DNA from 2 places in the Paenibacillus sp. DCT19 genome. Region 2 is predicted to be linked to the other one. Evidence: riboswitches for the same ligand, from Rfam matches in the RefSeq annotation. Region 2 holds a riboswitch; the other holds the start of a gene.
The links. Region 2 has a riboswitch for glycine ahead of gcvT (glycine cleavage system aminomethyltransferase GcvT). Riboswitches for the same ligand answer to the same signal wherever they lie in the genome.

Region 1 (14,969 bases), 2.1 Mb from region 2:
ACGTGATGAGCCAGGATCAAAAGCAGATAAAAGCAGCTAAACCTGCCAAACCAAAAAATAATAAAAAGAAGAGTAAAAAGAAAGGTTTTGTCTGGAATATAAGGAACAAGCTATTGGTATCGTTCTTGGCCGTGCTGATTCTGCCTAGTCTGGCGATCGGCTTCGTTACGTTAATTATTGCAGAGGATAGCGTACAAGAACAACTGATGGATAGTGCCGAGCAAAGTGTGAGTACAGCGAATTCCATCGTGGAGAGCCAAGTCAGTTATAAAGTGAACGACATTAACTATTTTGCCAATACGCTTGATTCAAGTTTAATTAAGGGTGAGAACGATAGCACCGAGCTTCAGGCGAAGCTGGAGCAATATCTGGGTTTACATCCGGACGCCAATAATATTTTTGTAGGTACGACAGAGGGAGTCATGGTTCGGGGGAAACCGACGGAAAGTAGCTTGCGCGGCGATGCCTACGATCCAAGGGAGCGAGAGTGGTACAAGCTTGCGATGGCGAAGCCCGGCACAGCCGCTGTATCGAATGTGTCCCTTAATACGGATGGAAAAGCCGTTGTATTTATCTCCAAAACGTTGAGCGATCAATCCGCTGTAGTTGGTTTGTCCATGGATCTAACGGATCTGCGTGAACAGGCATCCATCAGGGTAGGTAAAGAAGGCTACGTCATTATTATGGATGCCAACAAAAATTATGTCGTATCTCCTGTTGTAGAAGCTGGAACGCAGGATACAAGTGATACCTTAAATGAGATGTTTGAGAAACAAGAAGGACAATTCGATTACGTGTATAATGATGCACCGAAAATGATGATTTTCTCTACTAATGAAGCAACAGGGTGGAAAATTGCCGGCACGATGTTTAAAAGTGAAGTAACCGAAGCAAGTAAAGATATTCGCATGGCAACATTTATTGTTATTCTGGCAGCTACATTCATTACCCTCATCTTTATTATCTGGTTTACGCGCTCGATGCTGCGTCCAATCAAACGATTGCAAGAATCGGCTAGAGCTGTAAGTAAGGGTGATCTGACTGTCAAAATGGAAACAGGTCGCAAAGATGAAGTGGGTGACTTGGCGAAGTACTTTGAACGAATGGTTGATAACCTCCGCATGATGATTCTGGGTGTGCAAGAAACGACAGAGCAAGTATCGGCTTCTTCGCAGGAATTGTCGGCTAGTGCAGAACAAACGACCAAAGCGATTGAGCACTCTACGCTGGCGGTACAGGAGCTTGCCGAAGGTGCAGAGCAGCAAGTAAGGAGTGTCAAAGAAGGTTCAGGACAAATGAGCCGTATGGCGGAAGACGTACGTCTTATGTCTGAACGTGTGCAATCCATTACTACGAATATGCGTCATACTTCAGGTGCGGCTCATTCGGGTAATGAGGCAGCGAGCGAAGCAATGGAACAGATGAATAGCATTCAGGAAACGGTGGAACAACTGGCGAAGGTAGTACAATCCTTGAATGCCCGTTCCGTAGAGATCGGTAGCATGGTTGATGTCATTGCTTCCATCTCCAAACAGACCAATCTACTGGCGCTGAATGCGTCCATTGAAGCGGCAAGAGCGGGTGATGCAGGTCGTGGCTTCGCTGTCGTAGCTGGAGAAGTGCGCAAGCTTGCTGAGGAATCCGGAAGCTCTGCGGCACAGATTGGGGATTTGGTTCATAACATTCGGATGGATATGGATGCAGCCCTTCATGCGATGAATGCAGCTCAGACTCGGGTAGGCGATGGTATTCAAGCCGTGAATACATCAGGGCAATCATTTGCTCAGATTCGTACTGCTGTAGAAGACGTTGTTCATACACTTGATGATCTGTCTGAAACAACGAAGCAGATGGAGCACGGTGCTACTCAAGTTGCTCAAGCAATGAATGATATCTCTATCGTTACCCAAGAATCGGCAGCGAACACCGAATCCGTATCGGCTTCGTCCCAAGAACAACTTGCATCTGTTGAAGAGATTGCTTCATCTTCTGCACATTTGAACAGCATGGCTGAACAGCTCCAAGGACTCTTGGGAATGTTCAAAATGATAGAAGATACGCCGAAGAAGAGCGACAAATCCTAAGTGATAACGGATTAACGTTCTAACCCATTTACAGCAAGAAAATAAAGATAGACAATCCTCCTGTTGCCCTGTATAACTAGATCGTCTGGTTATTCCGTACCGGTTGCGGTGTAATCGTATAATAGAAGAAGTGGATGATAGGGGCGCAGGAGGATTCATGACATATATAGCCATCTTAATATTTATCTTAACCATTACACTGGTCATCTGGCAGCCGCGAGGGCTGGGGATTGGTTGGTCTGCTATGGGTGGGGCGATTCTAGCGCTACTCTGCGGTGTTGTTAGCTTAAATGATGCATCTGATGTCGCTTCCATCGTATGGAATGCAACGCTAGCCTTTGTCGGCATTATCATGATCTCATTAATTCTCGATGAGACGGGTTTCTTCGAGTGGGCAGCGCTACATATGGCTAGACTTGCTGGAGGCGATGGACGCAGGTTATTCATATACGCGATCTTGCTGGGAGCGGCTGTGTCAGCACTCTTTGCCAATGATGGCGCAGCACTTATTTTGACACCCATTGTCTTGGCTATGGTAAGAGCGCTCAAGTTTGATGAACGCATGGTGCTAGCTTTTGTCATGGCCAGTGGCTTTGTAGCGGATACGACATCATTACCTCTCGTCGTCAGTAATCTAGTGAACATCGTATCTGCTGATTATTTTGGCATTACGTTTCTGGAATATGCTGCGAAGATGATTGTGCCCAATATATTTTCCATTGTCGCGAGCACAGTGATGTTATTTTTGTTCTATCGCAAAAGCATACCGCTTCGTTATGATATCACCGCTGCGCGTGATCCGAAGGAAGTTATTCGCGACCCACGTATGTTCCGCATTGCATGGTTCATGTTAGTATTACTGTTGGTTGCGTATACGCTTAGTGAGTTTCTCCCGATTCCAGTTTCGGTTATCGTGGGTGCCGTAGCACTGCTATTCGCATGGCTTGCGCGTAAGAGCGAAGCGGTTAATTTGAAACGGGTAGTGATGGAAGCGCCATGGTCGATCGTTGTATTTTCCGTTGGCATGTATATCGTCGTATACGGGCTTCGTAACGCAGGTTTGACTGACCATCTGAGTCGCTGGCTTGATGCGATCGCAGAACATGGTGTGCTAGCAGCATCTGTTGGGATGGGCGTCATTGGTGCAGTGTTATCCTCGGTGATGAACAATCTGCCTACCGTGCTGATTAACGCCCTAGCGATCCATGGTTCGAATGCTGAGGGCATTGTGCGTGAAGCGTTAATTTACGGTAATGTGATCGGCTCCGATCTAGGTCCCAAAATGACACCGATCGGCTCGCTTGCAACGTTACTATGGCTGCATGTGTTATCACGTAAAGGTGTGAAAATCACATGGGGATATTATTTCAAGGTTGGCGTAATCCTAACCATTCCAACATTGCTAATTACGCTTGCGGGTTTGGCGTTATGGTTGTGGATTCTAGGTTAGTAAACTAAAATAGTTACACTTTCTACTTCGATGACAGAATAACTTTCCGATCGCTGTTATCCCCAGATTTTTTGATTCCTTTTCTAAGGGAAAATCCAGGGATGGCGTATGCTTCCGATGTAGCTTTCTTTCAGAAAGCTTTCAGCCGAACGCTTCGCTTCTCCATGTTATTTCTGTCCTCTCCGTTCTCGTGTACATGTTTAGGTTATAAAAACAATTTAGTATAAAACTGCTCATAGTTGGTGCTGATGCACTCACTGTGAGCAGTTTTTTTATTAGCCGATTGTTTTCTGGGATAGCGACCAGGCGAGCATAACGCATTAAAACATGACCAGCCTCTCCTGAATTCCATCACTAATTGTTAAACACCGTTAACAATGGACGGTGGAGCAATTCATTGTAGGCCTGGTCTTTTTCCTACCCTTCCCTAGGCTGTAGATTGAAATGTTTGGGGAGTTTCATCAGCGCTGACATAGCGCAGGGAACGGAACGATTGTGGAAAAGCGGAGCGCTCGCCTTTATCCCCGGATGTTTTCCTTGGAAAAAACAAATCATATACATCAGGGGATAACAGCGATTGAAACAACGTCCGTTCCCGGAGCGACCTACTCAGCGATGAAGTATATCCAGTTATTTTCCAAACACAGCCTACATTTTTAACATTGCGTTTACAAAACAATGATTTTGAGATGACATACCGAAACTACAATGATTAAAGAGTTGATGGTGAACACACAAATTCACAAAACGCCATCACTAAATTGGGGGAGGAAAACAAAACTATGTTTAAAAAGTTGCCGTTTATTTTGATGACCTTGTCGTTCGTACTCGTGCTTGCAGCATGTGGATCGAACAATAACGCTGGAACAGAGGGTTCTGCAAGCAATGGATCAGGCGAAGCTGCCACTGAACTTAGTGGTAACATTCTGGCTGTTGGATCTACAGCATTACAACCTCTGGTTGAGCAAGCTGGACAGAAATTTATGGCAGTTGATGAATATAAGAACGTAACAGTACAAGTGCAAGGCGGCGGTAGCGGTACTGGTCTGACACAAGTGTCTGATGGACAAGCTACTATCGGTAACTCCGACGTATTTGCAGAAGAGAAATTGGAAGACGAAGCAAAAGCAAAAGAATTGGTTGACCACCAAGTAGCAGTTGTAGCTATCGCTCCAGTTAGCAACAAAGATGCAGGTGTAACAGACTTGACGAAGCAACAATTGATCGACATCTTCTCCGGTAAAATCACGAACTGGAAAGACGTTGGTGGTGCGGATCAAGCAATCGTTATCGTTAACCGTCCTGGTAGCTCCGGAACTCGTGCAACATTCGAGAACTTCGCACTGGGTACAAAAGTAGAAGATATCCAAGGATCTATTCAAGAAGATTCCTCAGGTACAGTTAAGAAATTGGTTTCCGAAACGCCAGGAGCTATTGGATACCTTGCACTTTCTTACCTGGATGACAGCTTGACGGTTCTGAAATACGAAGGCGTAGAAGCATCCGTTGAAAATGTTGAAGCTGGAACATACCCAGTATGGGCTTACCAACACATGTATACAAAAGGTGAACCTGATGCAGCTACAAAAGCATTTCTTGATTACATGCTGAGTGACGAAATTCAACTGACAGACGTTAAGGAACTGGGCTACATTCCAGTATCCGGTATGAAAGTTAAACGCGATGCAACTGGCGCAGTGACTCAATAATCTTTGAACTTGCTCATACAGCGAGAGAGGCGGACTTAGGTCCAGCCTCTTTGCGCGGTTTATGAAATAATCCCATATTTTACATTAATTCTACGATGAAGGATGGTTGTTATGGAACAGACCGAAGGGGAACGGTAATGAACAGCAACATGAAACCTCGCCGGCCCTTGAGAGAGAAACATTACTGGGAAGATTGGACAGGTCGTATTTATACGTCGATTTGTGTTGTTTTTCTGATCGTTGTTATGTTTTCCATTGTGTATTTTGTGGCGTCCAAGGGTCTGACGACCTTTTTCCGGGATGGCGTGAGTTTACGTGAATTCATATTTGGAAGAACGTGGAATCCGTCTGCCGAACCATCAGCTTATGGAGCATTACCGTTCATCACCGGTTCCTTTACAACCACCTTGCTGGCGGCTTTGATTGCAAGTCCACTCAGCCTATGTGCAGCGCTCTTTATGACAGAGATTGTACCGGGCAAAGGGAAAAAGATACTGCAGCCTGCAATTGAGCTGTTGTCTGGGATCCCGTCCGTTGTTTATGGATTTATCGGTCTGAGTGTAATTGTGCCTTTGATGCGTACTCTTTTCGGTGGAGCTGGCGTCGGGATTGCTGCGGGATGTTTGGTATTGGCTGTTATGATTTTGCCTACAGTAACAAGTATTATGGCAGACGCTCTCTCTGCTCTTCCTAAAGGATTGCGTGAGTCATCCTATGCTCTAGGTGCTACACGTTGGCAAACGATTTATCGTGTCATCATCCCAACGGTTCTACCAGCCTTGTTGACAGGGGTTGTACTGGGGATGGCTCGTGCATTTGGTGAAGCGCTGGCTGTGCAAATGGTTATCGGTAACGCACCACATGTACCGACGTCCCTGCTTGAGTCTGCTTCAACGTTAACTAGTGTTATCACATTAAGTATGGGTAATACGACAATGGATTCAGTTCATAATAATGCGCTCTGGAGTATGGCACTGGTATTGCTCGTAATGACCTTTGTATTCGTTATTCTGGTTCGCTTGCTTGAAAGGAGAAACCGGGTATGAGAATGAAGGCCAAAACAGTAGATAAAATTGCTACCTATGTCATCGTTGTGCTCGCACTGTTCATCGTTGCATTGTTGCTTGGGTTACTTGGTTTCATCTTGGCACGAGGAATTGGCCACATTGACTGGAACTTCCTGACCAGTGCACCCCAGATGCTCAAAGGTGGAGGCGGTATCGGACCGCAGCTCTTCAACTCCATATTCCTGCTTGTGTTAACACTGATTATTACGATTCCGCTCGGATGGGGCGGAGGAATTTATATGGCGGAATATGCGAAGCCAGGACGCATTACAAGCTTCATTCGCTTGGTCGTTGAGGTACTGTCATCCTTCCCGTCAATCGTTATCGGTTTGTTCGGACTTTTACTCATTGTAAATACATTTGGCCTGGGCTTCTCTCTAATCTCAGGTGCGATGGCGCTTGCGATCTTCAACTTGCCGCTTATGGTACGTACGACAGAGCAGGCTTTCCGCGCAGTTCCTAAGGAACAAAAAGAAGCTGGATTGGCACTGGGCTTGTCCAAATGGAAGATCATCACATCCATCTTGTTGCCTGTGGCTCTGCCAAGCTTAATTACAGGTACGATCCTGGCTTCTGGACGGATCTTTGGTGAAGCAGCTGCCCTCATGTTTACAGCAGGGATGAGTAGTCCACCGCTCGATTTCACGGATTGGAATCCAACGAGCCCAAGATCACCGCTCAATCCATTCCGTCCAGCTGAGACGCTGGCCGTTCATATCTGGAAAGTTAACAGTGAAGGCATTGGTCCAGATTCCAAGGAAGTTGCAGCCGGTGCGTCCGCAGTCCTTGTCATTCTCGTGCTAGCTTTCAATCTAAGTGCACGCTGGATCGGTCGGGTTGTATACCGTCGTATGACAGCTTCGAAATAAGGAGGAATCTCACATGGCCATACCTTTTGGTACGGAACAGTTAAGCATATATTATGGGCATTTCCAGGCAGTTAAACAGATCAGTCTGGCATTCCCTGAAGCAAGCGTGACGGCGCTTATTGGTCCGTCAGGCTGCGGTAAATCGACGTTCCTTCGTTCTTTGAATCGGATGAATGATGAGATCGCTGGATCTCGCACAGAAGGTCATATCTGGATGGACGGCAAAGACCTGAACGAGCCGGGTACGGATGTAATCAAGCTTCGCCAAAAGATCGGCATGGTGTGGCAGAAGCCCAATCCTTTCCATAAGTCTATTTATAACAATATCGCGTTTGGCCCCCGCTATCGCGGTACGAAGAGTAAAAAGGCATTGGATGAAATTGTGGAAAAAAGCCTGCGTCGTGCAGCTCTTTGGGATGAGGTAAAAGACAGACTTAACGAGTCGGCCTTGTCACTATCTGGTGGACAACAGCAGCGTCTGTGTATCGCACGCGCACTGTCGGTTGACCCGCAGATTTTGCTGCTTGATGAGCCAGCATCTGCGCTTGATCCAGTATCTACGGGTAAAGTAGAGGAATTGATCTCCGAACTGAAGAAGGATCTACGGATCGTTATTGTAACGCATAACATGCAGCAAGCAGCACGTATTTCGGATTTTACCGCGTATTTCTATTTGGGTAGCATGATTGAACACGGGAATACAGAACAGATCTTTACGAACCCGGACAATCGCCTGACACAGGAATACATTATGGGACGTTTCGGTTAATCTCAATTGGAGTGGTTGGAGGACATCGGAACTAAGGTAGGATAGAACATATAGAGAAATAAGAGAGCATAATTCTTGGGTGAACGCGCCAGGGTTATGCTCTCTTTTATATATACATGGAAAGATACTTCAATATTTTCTGAAAATATAATATGGGAAAGTTTGCCACACTCAAAACAATCATGCTACGATAATTTGCAGGTAATAAAGCAATAAGGAGTGGTGATGAGAAGGGTGATTAGAGAATGAACAATATACACAATGATGATACAAGTGCTAAAGAGAACACAACAGGCGGCACAATAGAGGAGAGCGAATTAGTAGAAACCGCATCCAATGCTTCTAGTCCAAAATCACTAAAATCACAGAGCCTTCGACGTCTTCATCCCAAAGTAAAGCGGGCAACCGCTATGACATCGCTGATCACCAATGGAATATTGGGCGCTATAGCGGCTGCGTACTTGGTCGTAGCATTTAATCGAGATTGGACGTTGTGGCCAGGCTGGGCTGCGCTCGGATTATGCATCTTGTCCTTCATCTGGTTTGGCTGTGCTCTGCCAGCACTCCAATATCGTTATTTCAGTTTCCGAGTTGCTGAGGATGAGCTTGAAATTCATTCCGGCTGGCTGTGGATTACTGACACGATTGTGCCAATGACACGTGTGCAGCAGGTAGAATTGGAGAGCGGCCCGTTGCTGCGAAAGTATGGGCTGGCTAAGGTTAGCATCGTTACCGCGGCAGCTACACTTGAAATCGCTGGTCTGGAGCGTGAGGAAGCGGAGCAACTCAAAAGAAATATTGGACATTTAGCCAAGGTGGAAGATCGAGATGAATGAGATGAATGAAACGAGTGAAACAACGCGCCTACACAAAAGTTATATTTTATTTCCTTTGTTCAGTGTCCTCAAATCGTTACTTCCCTTCTTCGTACTACTAGTATTCAGAGGGCTGAATTGGAGCGAAATCCCTTGGTATCTCTATGCAGGAGGTATCGCGCTTGTTTTGCTGCCCTCTCTTCTATATGGCTGGTTGAAATGGCGGAAATTCAGCTATACCCTGCAAGAGGATCGCATTGTACTACGGCGGGGGATGTTTGTACGGGAAGAGAAGTCTATCTATTTTAGCCGGATTCATGCTGTACAGACACAGCAGCCGTTAATTCAGCGAATGCTTCGAATCGCACAGCTTAAGATTGAGACGCCTGGTGGTAACAAAGAGGCAGATGGTGTGTTACCCGCTCTCCGTGTTGATGAAGCGAAGCGAGTGGAGCGATGGCTGTATCAGAAGCGGACTGAGGCAGTGGTGAAGGAATCTGCTGTGAACAGCCCCGAACAACAGATGGAGACATCCAGAGTAGAGATAGGAACCCATGATGAATATGCCGGAATTAAACGTGAGCAGGGTACAGAACCCGGTCTAGGATCAGTTCATGAGACGGGTGCAGATTCTAGACCAAACAGGGTGGATGGCTTAGAACTTCTAGAACCTGTTCATGCGGAAGATCCTGTACAACAGGAGCCGCTCCTGCGATTGTCGGCGGGCAGATTGTTTGTGGGGGCATTGACGACCATGAATCTGCCGCTCCTGCTCGTTTTTGCGACAGGGATCTATTCCTTTGCAGATGATCTGCTACCGGATCATTTTTATCGACGTCTAGTGGAGGAAGCTGGGAGTTTGCCGGCCATTTGGTGGCTAGGTCTAATTCCTCTCATGTTCCTGCTGGCTTGGATTCTATCAGCGGTGTTATTCACGATTAAGTATGCTGGGTTCACGGTAGAGCGTGAGGGTGGTAACATCTCCATCGTCTCAGGTCTGTTGGAACGCAAAAAACATGTGTTTTCGCCTACCAAGGTGCAGGCAGTCGCCATTAGAGAAGGCCTGCTGCGTCAACCCTTCGGGTATGCGGAGGTTGAGATTTATGTGCTGACTTCCGAGAAGGAGAAAAAAATGATGCTTCACCCGCTGTTACCCATGCGTGAGGTGAACGAATTGCTGGCAAGCATCGTGCCACAATATGAATTACAAACAGATATAGCGCAGCCGCCGACACGGGCGCTCTGGTTGTTTCTCCGTTGGAAACTGCTGATTGCCCTGCTAGTTGGAATTGCCGGAACGATATATTTTGGCATGGTGGGCGTAGGGCTATTCCTTCTGCTGCCTGTGTTCGGTATGTGGGGATATGCACGCTACAAGGATGAAGGACTGAACATATATGAGAAGCAGCTATTGATCCGCCAGCGGCAAATCTCCCGTCTGACCGTGTTAATGCGCCGTCCTCATGTGGTTACAGTGAATACCATCGCAACATCCCGCCAACGTGCTAGGTCATTGCTAACCGTACAGGCCACATTGATGGTGAACCGTGGCGGCTGGAGGGCGACCTTCTTGGATCAAACTCATGCGGTTGCTGTTATGAATTGGATGCATCAGGCTTCTTTCTATTCAAAGTCGAGGGGGAAACGATAGATGAAGAACAGCCAGGAGAGGGTAGAAAAGTCTGATAACCAGCCTGGCGGCTGGAAGCATGCCGGACTGTTATTAGGTGGAGTGGGTATATCCAACCTGGGTGATTTTATCTACATTGTCGCTATCAACCTGATGGTGCTGAACATGACCCAATCTCCAGCAGCCGTAGCAGGGTTATGGATCATCTCGCCAATCGCTTCAGTATGCACCAAGTTCTGGTCAGGCAGTGTCATTGACCGCTACGATCAACGCCAGTTGATGATTGGGCAGATATCATACGGGCATTGCTGGTCGCGACACTTCCCTTATTTTCAAATCTGTGGATGATGTATGCTGTGATGTTTCTGATTAGTATGTCGTCCTCGATATTTGTACCTTCTTCCCAGGTGTACATTACTCGGCTGGTACCGGCTGAGCGGCGTAAGCGATTCAATTCGATGCAGGCACTCATTAGCTCAGGAGCTTTTATTACGGGGCCTGCTGTAGCTGGCGTATTATTGTTCTATCTATCCCCGCAGTAGCGATCTACGTGAATAGTGTTTCGTTTGCTGTGTCCGCTCTGATTCTTATGATGTTGCCGAAATTGGGTATAGGCGAGCAGCGTGGTGGGCCATCGAAATTGTCGCCGCGGATCATCGCTCAGGACTGGCAAGCCGTGCTAAGGTTTAGCCGCAAGAGTGGTTACGTTGTAGGGATTTACGTCATTTTTCAGATTGTTCTCGTCATTGGCATGTCGCTGGATGCACAGGAAGTCGTGTTTATTCGCCAGGTGATGAACTTGTCTGAATCTCAATACGGGGCATTGATGAGTGTTACTGGCGTCGGTTATCTAGTTGGTTCGCTGCTTGTCACCCTGTTTGCCAAACATATTCCGATCCGTCATATGATGGGGATCGGCGTGCTTATGGTTTCGCTTGGTTATTTCCTATTTGCACGTTCGTTTTCCTTCGAGCTTGCAGCGTTCGCCTTTATCTTGCTTGGGCTGTGCTCAGCACTTGCCAACACAGGCCTGATTACCTTTTACCAGAATAATATTCCGGTAGATCTAATGGGCAGGATGAGCAGTGTCATTGGACTGATGCTGAGCGCGCTTCAAGTGGCTTCTATTTTGATTGCAGGGGTAGTGGCAGAATATTTATCCCTTCGTCTTGTGTATACGGTTGTCTCAGCAGCCATGATGTTAGTGGCACTTATCTTATGGATCACCAGCTTGCTTCCTTCAAGAAGTTCGTATTATCAAGAGGCTGTGACGAAGAGTGCAACGATGAAGTAGGTTAGACTGATGCGGAGAACAACTGCAGAAGTGAAATGGCTCGACAAAAAAAGAAAGAAAGTAATAGTAAGTAAGTTGGGCATTGGTGTGTCCTATAGGGGAGAAGGTCTTGGACAGAAGGTTTTAGACAGAAGTTTGCCTTAACACCCGAACCATTGGACACACCTGAACATACATAGAATTAACAGCAGAGATGTAAACAAATGAATAAACATGAGTGCCGATGTGACAAAAGTTCACAGTAGATAACGCTTACATTTGATTTGAAGCTAACAAATCGTTAAGTTTATTGACATGAAACTTCCGGTCGATTAATCTTAATGAGTAAGAGTGTTTTTTCGTCGGATCACGATATGATTTAGCTTTAATGTCACTATTTTGAATCATAATTATCATCATTCTGATCTCATCAGAATAATTCCATACAGCGAATGATAACGAGCGGGAGAGACCTGAGTTGGCTAAGTAAGATGGCCTGCGATCAGGCACCGAAGGAGCAAGCTGCCTACGCACCCGGCGCGGCGGTTAATCTCTCAGGTAAATGTACCATCGTTGGACGCAACTCTGGAGAGTGCGCATGATGCGCCACCCAAGGGGTATATGATTAAACAGCTTGGTACAGTATGTGTAAGAACAAGGCATGCACTGTATCGACTGACGCTGTTGATCATGAAACTCTCAGGTATCGAGGACAGAGAGAGGGCTTAAGGCCTTCTTCTGTCCTTTTTTGATGTCATCATTCAGTAATAATGGAACGTTATGGTTAAGTATCTGGATGAACATGACGAATACAAATGGAGGGTTTTTGATGCGTTTTAAAGATGTTTTCTCAATTATTGGTCCATCCATGACGGGACCTTCAAGTTCACATACGGCTGGTGCGGCGAGACTTGGCAGAATTGCTCGTCAGTGGTTGGGTTGTACGCCGGAGCGCGCCCGGTTAACACTATACGGATCGTTTGCCGATACGTATCAAGGGCATGGCACAGATCTTGCGCTAATCGGCGGATTGCTTGATTATGCGACAGACGATCCGCGAATACCGGATGCTGAAGAGTATGCAGAGCAAGCGGGTATGGAGGTTGAGTTTTTCACAAGTGGCCTACCTGCTCCCCATCCCAATACGGTCAAAATTGAACTGTGGCACGGTGACCGTGAATGTTCATTGATTGGTGCGTCCATTGGGGGCGGCAGTGTGTCAGTGCATGCCTTGAATGATTTTCGCGTCCAGATCAGTGGGGAGTTCCCAACATTGGTGCTGCGTCATGCGGACAAAGCAGGGGTGCTTGCATCCGTGACGTCCACCATCAGTTCCTCAGGCGTGAACATCGGTTATATGCAGGTAGACCGGAAAGGTCGGGATGGTGAAGCATTGACTGCGATGGAGATGGATGGGGCGCCAGACCCGAATATGTTAAGCCGTTTGAAGTCGCTGGATCATGTGCTGGATATTCGTGTAATTGATTTGAAGAAGGGAGTGAGTCCAGATGCGATTTAAGCATTTGCATGAACTGAATACGATCTGCACGGCTGAATCCAAGACCATTGCTCAGTTAATGATTGAAGAACAAGTCCAAGAGACGAATACGCCGGAAGCAGATGTCGTGCAGCAGATGTCTGAATATTATCAGGTGATGAAGGAAGCGGTTCATAAAGGACTGAATGAAGATACAGTTTCGCGCAGTGGTCTGACTGGTGGAGACGGCAAGAGGATGGCGGAATACATTCGTAAAGGAGAGACTTGCTCAGGTGATGCTTCAGCACTTGCGATGGCATATGCCCTGTGTGTCTCTGAAGTCAATGCATCCATGGGGCGAATTGTTGCTACACCGACAGCGGGTTCGTGCGGCATTATTCCAGGTGTGTTCATCAGTTCACAAGAACGTTTTGGCTGGACTGACGAGCATCTGGTTAACGGACTGTTCTGTGCTGGGGCGATCGGATATGTTATTGCAAACAATTCGTTTATCTCTGGTGCTGAGGGTGGCTGTCAGGCTGAGGTAGGCTCCGCGATTGGTATGGCGGCGGGTGCTATGGTTGAGCTACGTGGAGGCACGCCGGAGCAGGTTGTTCATGCGGTAGGTTTGGCGTTAAAAAATACACTCGGTCTTATCTGCGATCCAGTCGCAGGTCTCGTCGAAATTCCTTGCATCGTCCGCAACGGACTGGGCGCTGTAACCGCTCTAGCCGCTGCTGATATGGCACTTGCTGGGGTGCGTAGCGCCATTCCATCGGACGAAGTGATTGATGTCATGCTTGAAGTGGGCAGTGCTATGCCAAGCAGGCACCGTGAGACGGCTCAAGGTGGACTGGCTCAGACCCCGACAGGACGCAAAATGATGGAGAAGCTTGCGAAACCGAAGGCAAAGCGTGCTCCGGAACCAGAGTTAGAAACAGACGGGGCAGCAGGTTCAACGTCAGAATAAAATTAAAATATGAAGAGGCGCCTAGCAGTGTAGTAACCTTCTGCTGGCGCCTCTTTGGCTTTCATGGGTTCGAAACGGAAAGCTGGTACGAACCCCTTATATTACTCCAGAGCCATGCTTAACACTGCATATCCATAAGCCGGAAGCTCAATCGCAAGTATGCCATCCTCCAGTGCGATCCGGTGCTTCTCGCCAAACAGCTCATTCCAATCATCTGTACTCGTCTCCAGCTCAACGATGGCCGTTTCTTCTGAGCGATTGAACAGAATTAGAATGCGCTCTTCTTCATCCTGACGTTCCATGACAAGCTGGCTGCCACCTTCGCGGGCTTGTAGGAATCGAATCGTACCTTCAGCACGCAGAGCAGGATGAGCGTGACGGAGCGCGATAAGTCTCTGATAAAAATCAAACAGTTCACGGTCTTGCTTTGCCTCATCCCATTCCATACATTTGCGACATCCAGGATCATGATCACCGTCTAGTCCAATCTCGTCTCCGTAATAGATACACGGTGCACCCATGAAACTAAATTGGAATAATGCAGCCAGCTTCATCTTCCGTTGATCCCCTTCACAGAGGGTAAGCAAGCGGGGTGTGTCGTGGCTATCTAATAAGTTAAAAGCGACCTCGCTCGCCTGATGAGGATAGCGGGATAATTGACGACCAATAGAATTAGCAAATTGCTCGGCATGCATTGTATTTTTGACAAAGAAATGATTGACCGCTTCGGTAAACGGATAGTTCATCGACGCATCGAACTGATCACCCTGTAGCCATGCAGACGATTCGTTCCACACTTCGCCAAGGATGTAGGCTTCCGGATTGGCAGCCTTCACAACCCGGCGGAAATCTCGCC
Region 2 (14,969 bases):
TGCCCAGACGCAGAATGAGCAGAATGACAATGGTACTACGAATAGCAGGCAGCGTAATGTGCCACGTCTGACGCCAGCGGTTGGCGCCATCGATTCTTGCCGCTTCATAGAGCTGTGTATCTACACCAGAGAGGGCAGCAAGGAAAATGATTGTACCCCAACCGACTTCTTTCCAAATGGATTGTCCAACAATCATCGTACGGAACCAGCCTGGCTCAAGTAAGAAGGCAACTTTTTGTCCCGTCAGGTTGTAGAGCAATTCATTAATGGCACCGCCTTCGGTGGTGAACAGCATGTAGAATACACCAACAACAACAACCCATGATACAAAGTGTGGTACATAGACAAGTGTTTGTACGAATCGCTTGAAACGTTCACGTCGAACTTCATTCAACATCAGTGCCAGTACAATTGGCAGTGGGAAGAAAAACACCATGTTATAGATGGCAAGCAAGAACGTATTTCGGAATAAAGTCCAGAACTGCGGTTCCCCGAAGAAACGTGAAAAATGCTTAAATCCAACCCACTCACTGCCGAGGATACCTTTGTAAGGCGTGTAATCCTGAAAAGCCATCGTAATGCCATACATAGGTATGTATTTGAAGATAATAAAGTAAAGCACACCGGGTATTAACATAATATAGAGCCACCGGTTTTTGATGATGTCCCTCCACAGCAGGTTTTTGTCACTGCGGGTAGCGGGCCGTGTCTGAGCCGCCGTTTCGGCTTTCATAGTGTCTTCCCCCCACATTGGAAACGATTACAAAATATCACTTCCTGAATTCATGTCTTCATTGTGGAGGATAAACACATCACTGGCTATCGTCTCATTTTAGCTTCTTGTTTTTCCTTATGCAGCAAGGGTTTTCAGCTTTTGTGTAATTGGATTTCAACTATCAATGAACCGCTTTTAACCTCAATATCTCTGTCTTAACTCCTGCGAATAGACGAGGACAATCCTCTACAAAAGCCTGCGATCCTCTGATTCATCTTGTCCATGGGAAAAGTTAGCGTTGAGATCATTCGCATCACATTACCTCAAAAAAACCTGCCCGCCATAGCAGGCGAAGCAGGTCTATTTCTATCGTTGTTGCTCCCGATATTTCCCCGGGGTTGTGCCGGTAATTTTACGAAATGTGCGTATAAAAGCTGTTGGATTCGTGTAGTTTAATTTCTCTGCGATCTCTGATATTTTCAGATCCGTCGTCTGCAGCCAGGTCTTGGCTTTTTCCATACGATATTCAGCTAAATATTCTGTGAAATTCACCCCTGCTTCTTTCTTGAACACACGACTCAAATAAACAGGATGAAAATTCAACTCCTCCGCACAGGCCTCTAGTGACAGCTCACGATCATAACGTTCTTCGATTAATCGAATCATTCGACGAGCGATATTCATGTATTGGGATTCTTCCTGCTCCCGCCAGAAATGGATGACTGGTTGGAATAAACGTTTGCGGAACCAATTCGTCATCTCATCCAGTGTGGACAGCTTCAACAACCGAGCCATCGAGGCTTTCTCCCCCAACACTTCCGCTACATCTCCACCCTGTTCCTGTACTAATTGATATACACGGGACAACAATTGCACCATAATGGCTGGATACTCACTGAAATGCAGTTTCTTATCTGCGAGCAATCCCAGGTACTGTGTGAAGTAGGCATCCACTTTTTCCTCATCCCCTGCTTCAGCGCAGAAGCCAATTGATCCTCGATCATCCTTAACTGTGTGTATAAAGCGGCTTCCGTCTGACCTCGTGGCTGGATATCCTCATAATGCAAAATAATACGACTACCCAGGCTCACTCGCCCTTGTAGTGCTTCCCGGCTCTCCTGATAAGCCTGCGGCGTATCACCTATGGCACGATAAGATCGGCTGATCCCAATACTTACGGGCAGATTCAGATAAGTCACGACACGCTCCCGTATGCCTTCGGCTTGCGTGTGCATCCATTCTTTCAGTTGCAGTTCATCATGCAATTCAGAAGCCAGAACGGTAACCTGAGCATCATCAATCATGACAGGTGTGAACCGAATTTCCGGAGGAAGCCATTCGCCAACAATGTTATTTACCGCGAAAAGCAACAGATCACGATCCTGCTCTTCATAACGCGTCCCCTCAATGGTATCCATCTGAAGTGTAAGCACACCAAGGCTAGACCAGTTGGTTGGAAAATCATATAGATCTCCTTGATATCTGAAATCCTCTTCCGATATTTTGCCTGTTAATAGTTTAGTCATAAAAAATTCCTGTAAATGAACGTGTTGTCCTTTCATTTGCTCTCGCATGGTCTGCTCAGAACTGAACAAGGTTGACAATCGCTCTTCGATATAACTGAATTCATCCTGTCTTCGACCTTTCGAATCCACAGGTGAGTCCAGACCTTTCGTGAATTGAAGCAGCCTTGAAATAGGTGAATACATCCGGCGGCTACCGTAGAATGCAACTAATCCGGTTAATCCTAACATCACAAGTGTGGCTACTCCCGTTACCAGAGCAATTTTCTGAGATTGAGCAGTAATCTGCCCAAGCGATACAACAGACACATACAACCATCCGTTAAGCTGTGACTGCCGATAACTAACAGCCACCTGATTCCCCTCTACCTCCGCATTAAAGAAACCTTCCGATTCCCCTGTTACTTGCACTTTCTCTTGAATTTCCTCGTTCAGTGCAGTGTACTTCCCATTCTGTTCCATATCGTTCAGGAAAAACTTCTGATCCCGATCAAGGACATACATATCTCCGGAATTGGTATTACGACTCAAATAAGAGCTAAGCTCTGTATCAGAAATATCAATCACTAGAAATCCTTTCGGTTTGACATTCGTCGGCATCATGGGAATCTTGAATACCATACTCACCACATTGTCTGAAGAAATGAGTGTGGGAACGATCTCCTGTGTGGAATCGCCCACGCCTGCCGATACAGGTACGCTCTCTTTTGCTGAGTTTACATTCTGCGTTACCCAGAATAAACTGTTGGTATACTTCAGATACGAGCCGATTCGATCCCGGATACTAAAATCATCTAGTTTGCCAAATGAACGCATCGAAACAACCCAGTCCTCATCTAGATTGACTAAATAAGCCTGATCAATATTAGTCACCGCCTGCAAATTGTTAAACCCAGACGTCAGATCACGGATTTGCTGAAATTCGCTGCTATCGAGTGGTTGTTTCATCGCTTGTAAAACCAAAGGCGAATTTACGTATTGAATAGATGATAATTGCAAACTGCGCAGCACCTGCTCCACCCTCATCTGAGTCTGATGTAAAATCTGCAGATTGCTCTCGCGCACCTTTTGTTCAATATCCTGTGAAGCTATCGTATACGAGACGGAACCAATAACGATGACTGGAAGCGCTCCAAGGATCATGGTGAAGCATAGCAGACGCAGCAAGTATTTTGGCAAAAAAGAGCACCTTCTTTCAAAAAACGTTCTATTCCATAATATCGCTTACATTGGGTTAATTTACTATTGTTATTTTAAAACCCATTCTTATTCAAGTCCACTTATTTATTCTGAAAGATGAACTTCCGGGTTGACTTTGAGGTAATTTCCAGTTTATATTAGTTGCATATTCCTCAATCAAAGGAGAGATTTTGATGTCGGTGAGCGTTCTTAACTAACCAAGTTTCATATTCAGGAGTTTGGCCTTTCATGTCGCTTATGCCTCATGGCGTACGTGTATTTTCTGATGTGCCAGAACCCTGTACTTAGTTAAGAACAGCGGATATCATAAATCGCCTCCGGGATTGTACTTGTCCGGGTCTATTTCCGCGCTGTGTTCAGCGTGGATTTTTTTGTTATAGACCTTATTGGACTTTGCTTTTCCATACAGCTTAGGGCGGAGAATGACGTTTGTTCATTCTCCGCCCTTTTTGCGTTTTCCAGGAATAAGTCAGCTGCAATAACCAAACACCATATTTTAATATTAAGGAGAGATCCCCCATGAACGAAAACACTTTACGCACACTTAATTACTTCGAAATTCAAAAAAACGTAGCCTCCTGCGCCCGATCTTATTTGGGCAAGCGTCATGCGCATAATATGAAACCGATGAATGATGTCCATTGGATTCAGACACGTCTAGAAGAAACAGCAGAAGCCGCTCTCATGCTCCGTTACGGCGCAAGCATTCCCATTCCATCCCTGGATGGAATGGAAACCATCATGGATCTGCTAGGCACAGGATATTTGTTCAGTGAACGTGATTTCAGTCATCTTGCACAATTTCTGCGAAGCTGTGCGCAGCTGATGAAGTATATGGAGGGTAAATCCGAGATCGCTCCAACGGTCAGCCGTTATGCTGCATCTATGATGCTGATGGAATCGTTGCTAAGCGAGATTGAACGTAGTATCCACAACGGACGTATTCAAGATCTGGCGAGCAAAGAGCTTACAAGAATCCGCAAAAAAATAATGGTAAATGAAGAGCGTATGAAGCGTAAGCTCGATTCACTGCTCAGCAAACATCGCTCCATCATGCAGGAAAATGTCATTAGTCAACGTAATGGAAGAACCGTACTACCAATCAAGAAGGAATTCCGCAAGCTGGTCAAAGGCAGTGTGTTAGACGAATCAGGGAGTGGGCAAACGGTGTACATTGAGCCGGTAGAACTCATGAGTCTTCACAGTGAACTCGCTACATTGCAGGGGGATGAATCTCGAGAAGAGATGAAGATTCTTGGCGAGTTGACCACACTCACAGAGTCATACAGTCGTGAAATTGCTCTGAATACCGAGACGGTGGGCATACTAGATTTTCTACTGGCAAAAGCAAAATATGCGGTCACGATGGACGGACGCGTTGTTCAAGTTAATGCAGAAGGAAGAGTTCAGATCCAACGTGCACATCACCCATTGATGGGCGAATCTATGGTTCCACTGGATTTTACAATCGGCACGAACTATCGTTCACTCATTATTACAGGGCCAAATACCGGGGGAAGACGATTGCACTCAAGACACTTGGGCTACTTACCCTTATGATGCAATCCGGGTTGCTTGTCCCTGTTGGAGAAGGTGGCACGATGTCTGTATACAGTGAAATTGCGGTGGATATCGGAGATGGTCAGAGCATGGAGCAAGCACTTAGCACGTTCTCTGCTCATATTCGCAACATGATCGGTATTCTGGAACAGGCTAATTCCTCAACACTCGTACTCATTGACGAGATGGCTTCAGGTACAGATCCTGGGGAAGGAGTCGGATTATCCATCGCGATGCTTGAAGAGTTACATCGACGCGGAGCAACGGTTGTAGCAACCACTCATTTTGGAGAAATCAAGCATTTTGCCGCTGCTACACCAGGTTTTGAGAATGCTCGGATGGAATTCGACACGGTAACGCTCCAGCCTTTATATCGGTTGCGAATTGGAGAAGCTGGACAGAGTTATGCTTATGCCATCGCACTCAAACTAGGAATGGCACAACACATTATTGATCGTTCCAAGTCTATCTCCGATCAGGGCGTTCAACAGAACCATTCATCAACAGAGAAATGCATAACAGAGCATTTACCAACCCTATCAGGTGAAACAGAAGCAAATGTATTCGTTCAATCGGAAGCAACAGATGCACCGCCAGTGGCTGACATAGCCAAACCGATCGTGCCTACTAATGCTGCCTCTCAGACTACATCGGCAATGAAGTCTATGAAGGCCGAAGAAACAGAGACATCTGTACCAGCGACTGTATTCCAAAAAGGGGATCGAGTCTATATTGGTTATCTTGATCAGACGGGAACCGTGTGTGAAGTCGAGGATGCTCGTGGCAATATCGGGATTATGCTGCGTGGTCGCAAGGTTAAAATTCACAAGAAGAGATTGAAACTGCATATTGCTGCAGACCAACTCTACCCAGATAACTATGACCTCGACATCGTATTCGAGAGCAAAGAAAACCGGAAGAAGCGTAAGTTGATGGGACGTAAACATGTGGAAGGACTGCAGATTGAACTGCCCCCTGATGAGTAAACAGTGAAATAGGATACTAAAATAGATACCGTGGTGCAAAGTTCACTCCCTGCTTGTAAACACATATCTGTTATACTGGAATTTGTATGTATTCACTTCAGATCGTGTTTATTAACAGGGAGGGAAAGAACCAAATGTCTTCAGAACAGGATGCTACTCATCATCAGAATACTGATGTTCTTGTCTGCCCGTTATGCGGAGAAGCTAATCGCTGTTCCTATGCGGCTGGACACCCTCATTCGGAATGCTGGTGTAACCGGGCTACTTTCCCCGAAGGTATATTTGACCGTATTCCAGCAGAACAGCGCCGCAAATCATGCATATGCCAGCGCTGTTTGGATGCATATACCAACAAGCTTACATTAAAACAAGAGCCATACAGTCGTTAACTGTACGGCTCTTGTTTTATGATGCATGCTACCATGTTAGATCATGGCTACTTTGACCCACTACTTTACATTTCGTGGTATTGAGCAACAGCTTGTTTAAGTACCGGATGATGCTCATCCATGGACGTATAATGCTGCAGTGCAGCAGCAATCCCCTTCTGACGAATCATGTCCTGCAGTTCAACAGCTTCCGGATCATCGGAAACATCGAATTTACAAGCTGCGGCCATGCCCATAGTCAGATAAGTTGTTTCCGTTCCATCCGCATATGCAAGAAGAGCCGGGCGAACCAGACGATCATTCGGGGACAGCTTGCGCAGCGGGGAACGACCAACACGAGTAACCTCATCCGTGATATACGGGTTGACGAACCGTCCCAATATTTTAAGGATATACTGCTCATGCTCTTCCGGATTGAATCCAAATCGCTTCACCAGCACTTCTCCGGTTTCCTGCAAAGCACCATATACAATGGATTTTACTTTTTCATCGGCGATAGCCTTCTGAATAGTGTCATACCCGTGCACGTTACCAATATACGCAGCAACGCAGTGTCCTGTATTTACAGTGAACAGCTTGCGTTCGATATACGGCTCCAGCTCATCAACATATACAATGCCCTCAACCGGTTTGAATGCAGGAGCCATCTGAGAACGATCCACCACCCACTCGTAAAAAGGCTCCACCTGTACATGCAATGGATCTTCATGGTGCTGAATAGGTACAATCCGGTCTACAGCCGAATCGGGAAAATAAATGTACTGATCCGCAAGTGAGCGTACTTGCTCATCAAGCAGAGCATATACATGCTCTTTCAGTTGCGTACTGGCTCCAATTGCATTTTCACATGCAATAATATGAAGAGGTTTCTGAACAAGATCCGAGTGAAGTCTCGCCTTAAGCCCCTTGGCAATGCCTGGTGCAATATATTTCAGCACACCCACACCAACTGCAGTTGTAATCAGATCTGCTTCCACAACCGTTTGGGCAACCGTCTCCAACTGGGTTCCATCGATTGCGTTTACACCCGTAACGGTCTCCTGATCCTTACTCTCGTTAGCCAGTTCCACCGTATACTGTCCTCGTTGCTGTAGAGCCGATACCAATTCCTGATTCACATCTGAGAAAATAACCTCGTATCCTGCACGAGACAGTATTAACCCGATAAATCCGCGTCCTATGTTACCTGCGCCAAAGTGTAAGGCCTTCATAGTTCCATTTCACTTTCCAGAATAGCAATAACTTCTTCCGCTGTTTTGGCTAGACGCAGAGCCTCCATATTTTCATCCTCAGCACAGATTACTGCAATGCTAGTCAGGATCTCCATATGTTCCCCACCTTGAGCCGCAATACCAATCACCATATAAGCTTTTTCCTCGCCAAAATCCACACCTTCTGGATATTGAATGACTGAGATACCTGTGGATAAAATGAATGATTTAGATTCCTTCGTACCGTGCGGGATCGCAAGGCCATTTCCTACATAAGTTGAAACAATCTCTTCACGCTCAATCATTTTCTCGATGTAATCAGCGGTAATATGACCCGCATCCTTCAAAATCTGTCCTGCCATACGAATCGCTTCGTATTTATCCTGAGCCTTCGCATTCATAATGACTTTATCTGTTGTTAAAATACTCATAATGGTTAACCTCCAATTTCGGTTTTACTGCGATAGAATCCAACGAGTTCCTTGGACAGGTAATGAATGAGTTCATCCCTGACTCCCTTTTCCAGCAATGTAATCATTTCTTCCTGCAATAACAGTGCGCTGATCTCACTAAGAACCTCCAAGCTTTCCTTGGATAATTCTCTCGGGCCCAGCATCAAGAGAACATGGGTAACTCCTGCCGGATCAGCTGACGTACGAAGGAGCGGCTCCGTGAGCTGGAAGAGACTGATCGACGGACGATAGATTCCCTCACTGCGTGTATGAAACAGCGCAAGTGTTGTACCCGGAATCTTCTGACTCCCTACTGCTTCACGTTCCTCCAACCGTTTCGCGATTTCCTCTGGTTCCTTCAGCACCCCGGATCCATGAAGTACGTTGCACATCGCATACACCGTTTTATAGAAACCGGCACCTTGATTGTCCAGCGGGTAGACCTGAAACTTGCCAATGATTCGGACGATTTCAATCAGAGTGGCTTCCATTCCGTCTGGATCCGAGTAATGACTTGGCGTCTGGGTTTCTGTTTCCCTTGACTTGTTATGCTGTCGTTGTAACGTTGTTGTTCTAATAAAATGACGCAGATGTTCACTCTCTTCTGCTGTAAGCAGTGGACTCACTTTGTAGTACTGATGCTCATCCATCGGCAGATCAACAGTGGATAACACCAGATCGTATTGATCCGTTGGAATCCGGGTAGCTTCATACCAGGAGACGCTGTCTATAATTCGAATCTCGGGAAACTCCTTCGTCAGTCGGCTGGACAGCATGCGTGATGAACCAATTCCGCTTGTACAGACAATGATCGCCCTGATTTCCCGTTTTAATGTGCGTAATCTCTCGATGGATGCTCCAAAGTGCATGACTAGAAAACCAATTTCCTCATCGGGAACATCTATACCTGGCCAAGCCTGGTACACGGATTTTTTGACATCTTCGAACAGTGAATCATAATCCTTGCGAATCTGCTGCAGTAGTGGATTACGGATCATCTGTTGTCCTTCAATACGTTCCATTACAGGTGCCATATGCCCAATCAGACCTTCACGAAGCATACGATCCTCATGAAAGGCATAATGGGTTCTCGCCTGCATCTGATCAATCAATGAATGTACCCTATCTAGTAGAATTAAGTCGTCTATTGGCAACAGCCTTGAAGAGTGTATCCTCTGCTCTGTCTCAATTAATAATCTGTGAAAATAATCCTGCTCATCTTGGGAGAACGTCAGCCCTAGCTGGGTAGATAGTACACCGCACAATCGGGATGCCATATAAGGTGGAACCTTCATCTCATCCTGCTCCGCAACGTCATCTCTCGCTTTCTCACGTGGAGAAAGACGACCAATGCCAAAGCCTTTACGAATACGTACAACCGCAACGGATAATTGAATCAGCAGCTTCATATATTGCCGTTCCGGGATGTTCTCCAGCCATTCGATATCTGGTTGCCACAATGCATTTTCGACTGTAAGCACATCACCATGCCCAATCATATTCAGCAACTTCTGGTTTACGATGGAGCCCCCTTGCTCAGGCTGTCTTCCGAACAGATCGGACTCATCCAGAAATTCCAGAGCAAGCGCAGCTATGGCAGTACGATGAATCGTCTCATTTCCGTTAATCTTGACTCCATATCCACGTCTGCGAACCAGCTTTAGTCCAGCCTGACGAATCCGTGACTCCAGATCATCGAGATCATTGGTCACCGTTGATACTGTCACTTTCAGATCTGAAGCTAGTGCAAGCAGTTTTACAGGTTCCGACTCATCCAGCAAAATACAAAGCATGAAGAGCTTACGCTCTTCCGGCGTAAACTCAATAGATTCCTTACCCTCTAATTGCTGGCGCAATACGGCCAGATTACCGGAACCGGCATCAATTCGAATACCGGTTCCTGATTTTTTTTCCAGCCTCATACCCAAAGGTTCCAGCCACTGTTCAATCATCTGAAGCTCTCGGTGAACTGTTCGCGTACTGACTTTGACTTCAACGGCGATCTCACCAGCAGTGACTTCTTGTGGATGCTCCAGCAGAAACTCCACGATTTCACGTTGTCTTTTGGTAATACTCATATCTCTAGCCTCCGGCTCAGAGAAGACGAATGCGTCCGATTTATTTCAGTCGTTCAACGAGCGCATCGTATTCCGGGCTTTTTAGGAAGTTGTCAATGGATATATGTTCTGCGTTTGGTGCAACGGAACGGGCACGATCGGTTAATGTTTTCTGTGTAATAACCACATCTGCATCCTGCGGGATCTCACTGATTGCGGTATTGGTCACCGCAACGTCAATCCCTTCCGCCTTCATTTTCTTACGCAGAATGGAAGCGCCCATTGCACTTGATCCCATGCCTGCGTCACAAGAGAAGACGATTTTTCTCACATCTGTCTTCACTGTAGAAGCAGTACGATCCGCAACTTTGTTTTCTTCACCGCCATTAGCCGTAATTGCAGCATTTGGCGTAGTTCCTTGACTCTTCATATCCTTCATTCGGCTGGATGCAGCCTCTAGATCTTCGTCCTTTTGTTTACCGGTTTTCAGCAATACTGCTGCAATCAGGAAGGATACTACCGCCGCTACAAGCACCCCTGCAAGCATTGGGAGATATCCGCCTTTTGGTGTTAGAAGGAAATAAGCGATAATACTACCTGGTGATGGTGCTGACACCAATCCTGCTCCAGTAAGCATAAATGTTAATGTACCCGCAACACCGCCGCCAATTGCGGCAAGAATTAGAATCGGTCTCATCAGAATGTAAGGGAAGTAAATTTCATGTATTCCCCCGAAGAAATGAATAACAACCGCACCTGGTGCAGAAGATTTAGCCATACCGCGTCCGAAGAAGCAGTAAGCAAGCAGAATACCAAGTCCCGGACCCGGGTTGGATTCAAGCATGTATAATACAGATTGCCCTAATTCTCTTGCCTGATCTGTTGCAATCGGTGTGAGAATTCCGTGGTTGATCGCATTGTTCAGGAACAATACTTTACCCGGTTCAATGATCAGGTTAACCAGTGGCAACAAGCCCAGATTCATTAACCCCTGTACTCCGGCAGATAATACTTTACTAACAGCTTCTACAGCAGGCCCGATGCCCACGAGAGCAGCAATTCCCAAGATTCCACCTATAATACCTGCGGAGAAGTTGTTAACCAGCATTTCAAATCCAGCTTTAATTTTACCTTCGATGGATTTATCAAACTTCTTGATGATCCATGCTGCCAGCGGTCCGGCAATCATGGCTCCGAGGAACATCGGAATGTCGCTACCCACGATGACCCCGATGGTCATTATGGCACCTACGACACCACCCCGCTGTCCATGCACCATTGTACCGCCAGTGTAACCAATTAATAGTGGGAGCAAATAGTTTATCATCGGTCCCACAAGCTGTTCTATCGTCGCATTTGGGTACCAGCCTGTTGGAATGAACAGAGCCGTAATTAATCCCCAGGCGATAAAGGCGCCCATATTCGGCATGACCATACCACTCAGGAATCGGCCAAAACGCTGTACACCTACCCGTAGCCCACCTTTAGAATTGGACGTTTGGTCCAAATTACTCATTGTTATATCCTCCTTGGATCAAGTCATTATGAAAATGAAAGGGGTATCATTTTGCCCCTGCTGCAATCCTAAGCGAGAATGCTCTCCTGTTCAATAAAATGAAAGCGTACTTTCGTCATGAACAATGATGACAACATTAGGTTATGTAATCATAGTTTGTCTATGCATAATGGCTGGATACGTTGATACACAAGGATTTTTTCGCCTATGACTTATGTCACTTCCAGAACCAATTTCTGATCCAGAACTGGATTCAATCAGACAATTAACAACCAAAATCAGTGTGAGTTGTCATTCACTACAATCCTCAGAGAGCACAAAAAAAACTGTGCAAGCATCTCGCTCACACAGGTTAATATGATATAAAGCAACACTCTATATGTTATTAAATGAGTCCATTTATAACCACTAAAGGTTGATTTTTGATCTATATCTGGCTGCGTTTGCAGCACCAAATAAGATATTATGAAATCGATTCAAACATATGTTAATAAGTCCATTTCAGAACATATTATTCTTCCGTGTGTTTGCGATAAGCATCCGCGTTCATCAGCTTGGATAAGGCTACACTCAAATCGCCATCCACCCGGATCTCAATCATCCATCCTTCTTCATAAGGAGAGCTATTCACAAGCTCTGGTGAGTCTTGCAACGCATCATTGATCGCAATAATGGAGCCACTCACAGGTGAAAATAAATCCGAAACCGTTTTGACGGATTCAATCGTACCAATACTTTCTTCCGCTTGTACACTGGATTCAAGATCAGGCAATTCAACAAACACAATGTCACCCAGCTGGTGCTGTGCGAACTCGGTAATACCAATACGTACAGTATCCTCCCCTACGGTCTGCACCCATTCGTGCTCTTCACTGTACAGGAAATCACTTTTCAATTCGCTCATCGATATCCGCCTCGCTTTTCATTAATGAGTGCATGCGTTCTTTGGCCAAATCCCTTTTCCCAGAACATAGCGTATGATATTTTCGAATCAAATGTCAAGATACCTTACAATTTGTTCATATTTTCTGATCAAAAGCGAGATCATCTAAATACGAACTTACATATACTAGTTATTATTGGAATAGTAAGCGCACTCTTTTTATTTAAACGAACATTAAATTGCATATAAGCTTAAATTATTCGTCTTTCTTTGAAATCAGATGACATTGTTCTTGACATCAGCAGGCAATTCGCGTATTAATGAAAGGAGTAAAACTGTTTTCGTTGTGTGCAATATCGCGGATGAATGTAAAGGGAGAGATTACCCAAGCATCTGGATCTGGATGTTCATGCGGTAACGCCGAAGGAGTAAACCACCCGACAAGCGGGCGGTGAATCTCTCAGGCAAAAGGACTTTTACGGGACGCAACTCTGGAGAGCATCTACCCGCCCGGTACGGGCGTTAAGATCACCCAAGGGGAAACCTGCTGCATTGGCGGCGGGGTAACTCTCAGGTACCAAGGACAGAGCCTAAGAATACAGCGTGCTTCTGGCATGCCGGTTCTTTGGCCTGTCCTTTTCCTTTTTCCCAAAAAAGATAAACACAGCAACCAAACCGTGCAGCATAACCGGATCTCAGAAGTACGATTTTACGTACGATTTATATTCATTACTCAAAATACTTATACCACTCTAATAACGATCATGCCTATTCAACATTAATCCATATGCAGCACATTCAGCCGCTTGACGGCTAATGAAGAGGTGATTTGATGTCCGATTTACTTAGAACTCCACTCTTTCCCTTATATCAACAGTACGAAGGCGTACGTTGCATTGACTTTGGTGGCTGGGAGCTTCCGGTACAGTTTAGCGGAATTCAGAAGGAACACGAAGCAGTTCGTGAACGTGCAGGGCTGTTTGATGTATCCCATATGGGCGAATTCACCGTACAAGGTGAACAAGCGGAGGCTTTTTTGCAGCACATGACCACCAATGACGTAACCGCACTTGTTCCGGGTCAGGCACAATATACGTTGATGTGTTATCCCGATGGCGGTGTGGTCGATGATCTACTGGTGTATAAACTGGAGGAACAGCACTATATGTTAGTTGTTAATGCCTCCAACATCGATAAGGATTGGGCATGGCTAGTGGAACATCTCGCCCCTGGGGTAACCATGACAAATGACTCCAAGCAGACTGCTCTTCTAGCACTGCAAGGTCCATTGTCTGTTGATATTCTCCAAAAAGTTACGGACATTGATGTAGCTACCATTGAGCCGTTTCGTTTTGTACAGGATACGGAAGTATGCGGTGTAAAATTGCTGTTATCCCGCACTGGATATACCGGCGAAGATGGCTTTGAGCTGTATGTTCGAGCAGATCACGCTGCTACGGTGTGGAATGGATTGATGCAGGCAGGGGAAGAACACGGATTGGTTCCGGCTGGACTTGGTGCACGGGACACCCTACGCTTTGAGGCAAAATTGCCATTGTACGGGCAGGAACTGTCACCCACGATCTCCCCGCTGGAGGCTGGGGTTGGCATGTTTGTGAAACTGAATTCCGGGCCTTTTATCGGACACGACGTTTTATCACAGCAAAAAAATGACGGGCCTGCTCGCAAATTAGTCGGCATCGAAGTGCTGGAGCGCGGGATTCCACGTCCCCATTACCCTCTCTACGCAGATGGTGTACAGATTGGTGAAGTAACGACAGGCACACAATCACCTACGCTAAAAAGGAATCTTGGGTTAGCCCTCATTGACAGTAAATATGCTGCACTAGGTACGCCACTGGAGATTGAGATTCGCGGCAAAAAGCTAAAAGCCGAGGTCGTAAAGACCCCTTTTCATAAACGGACACGCACGCCTAAGACACCTACTCAAGGAGCTGATCAAGCATGACCAAGCACCGTTACATTCCTATGACCGAGCAGGATCAGAGCGCTATGCTGGCAACAGTTGGTGTGAAAACGATCGAAGACCTCTTCCGAGATATCCCGCAGGAGATTCGTTATCAGGGTGAGTTACCCGTATCCTCTCGGCTAGATGAATATGCACTTACGCGTCATATGTCCAAACAAGCTGGTGCCAATGCCAACTTCGAGACACACGCAAGTTTTCTTGGTGCAGGCATCTACGACCATCATATACCTTCTGTCATCAATCATGTGATCTCCCGTTCGGAATTCTATACTGCATATACACCGTACCAACCTGAAATTAGTCAGGGCGAGCTTCAAGCAATATTTGAGTTTCAATCATACATCTGCGAATTGACAGGCATGGCCGTTGCCAATGCAAGTATGTATGACGGTGCGACCGCTTTTGCAGAAGCAGGGAATTTGGCAGCAGCAGCTACTCGCCGTAAACAATTGATCGTATCTCGTACCGTTCATCCGGAAGCACGTCA

Region 1: linked by a shared signal. The riboswitch ahead of sdaAB (L-serine ammonia-lyase, iron-sulfur-dependent subunit beta) and the one ahead of gcvT (glycine cleavage system aminomethyltransferase GcvT) in region 2 are both predicted to bind glycine.

What each region holds. Positions count from the first base shown of each region.
Region 1 is NZ_CP029639.1:483,647-498,615, forward strand. It holds gene DMB88_RS02250 (methyl-accepting chemotaxis protein) at 6-2,084, shown strand; gene DMB88_RS02255 (arsenic transporter) at 2,242-3,534, shown strand; gene DMB88_RS02260 (phosphate ABC transporter substrate-binding protein PstS family protein) at 4,317-5,243, shown strand; gene pstC (phosphate ABC transporter permease subunit PstC) at 5,381-6,289, shown strand; gene pstA (phosphate ABC transporter permease PstA) at 6,292-7,179, shown strand; gene pstB (phosphate ABC transporter ATP-binding protein PstB) at 7,193-7,948, shown strand; gene DMB88_RS02280 (PH domain-containing protein) at 8,194-8,784, shown strand; gene DMB88_RS02285 (PH domain-containing protein) at 8,777-10,414, shown strand; gene DMB88_RS02290 (MFS transporter) at 10,415-10,741, shown strand; gene DMB88_RS02295 (hypothetical protein) at 10,753-10,935, shown strand; gene DMB88_RS02300 (MFS transporter) at 10,944-11,687, shown strand; glycine riboswitch at 12,120-12,245, shown strand; gene sdaAB (L-serine ammonia-lyase, iron-sulfur-dependent subunit beta) at 12,496-13,185, shown strand; gene sdaAA (L-serine ammonia-lyase, iron-sulfur-dependent, subunit alpha) at 13,175-14,113, shown strand; gene DMB88_RS02315 (alpha-glycosidase) at 14,215-14,969, opposite strand, start outside.
Region 2 is NZ_CP029639.1:5,025,260-5,040,228, forward strand. It holds gene DMB88_RS22995 (ABC transporter permease) at 1-733, opposite strand, end outside; gene DMB88_RS23000 (helix-turn-helix domain-containing protein) at 1,082-1,594, opposite strand; gene DMB88_RS23005 (PDC sensor domain-containing protein) at 1,561-3,417, opposite strand; partial or broken gene DMB88_RS23010 (DNA mismatch repair protein MutS) at 3,958-5,984, shown strand; gene DMB88_RS23015 (cysteine-rich CWC family protein) at 6,119-6,373, shown strand; gene DMB88_RS23020 (mannitol-1-phosphate 5-dehydrogenase) at 6,439-7,584, opposite strand; gene DMB88_RS23025 (PTS mannitol transporter subunit IIA) at 7,581-8,015, opposite strand; gene DMB88_RS23030 (BglG family transcription antiterminator) at 8,021-10,114, opposite strand; gene DMB88_RS23035 (PTS mannitol transporter subunit IIBC) at 10,155-11,609, opposite strand; gene gcvH (glycine cleavage system protein GcvH) at 12,121-12,513, opposite strand; glycine riboswitch at 12,855-12,978, shown strand; gene gcvT (glycine cleavage system aminomethyltransferase GcvT) at 13,325-14,461, shown strand; gene gcvPA (aminomethyl-transferring glycine dehydrogenase subunit GcvPA) at 14,458-14,969, shown strand, end outside.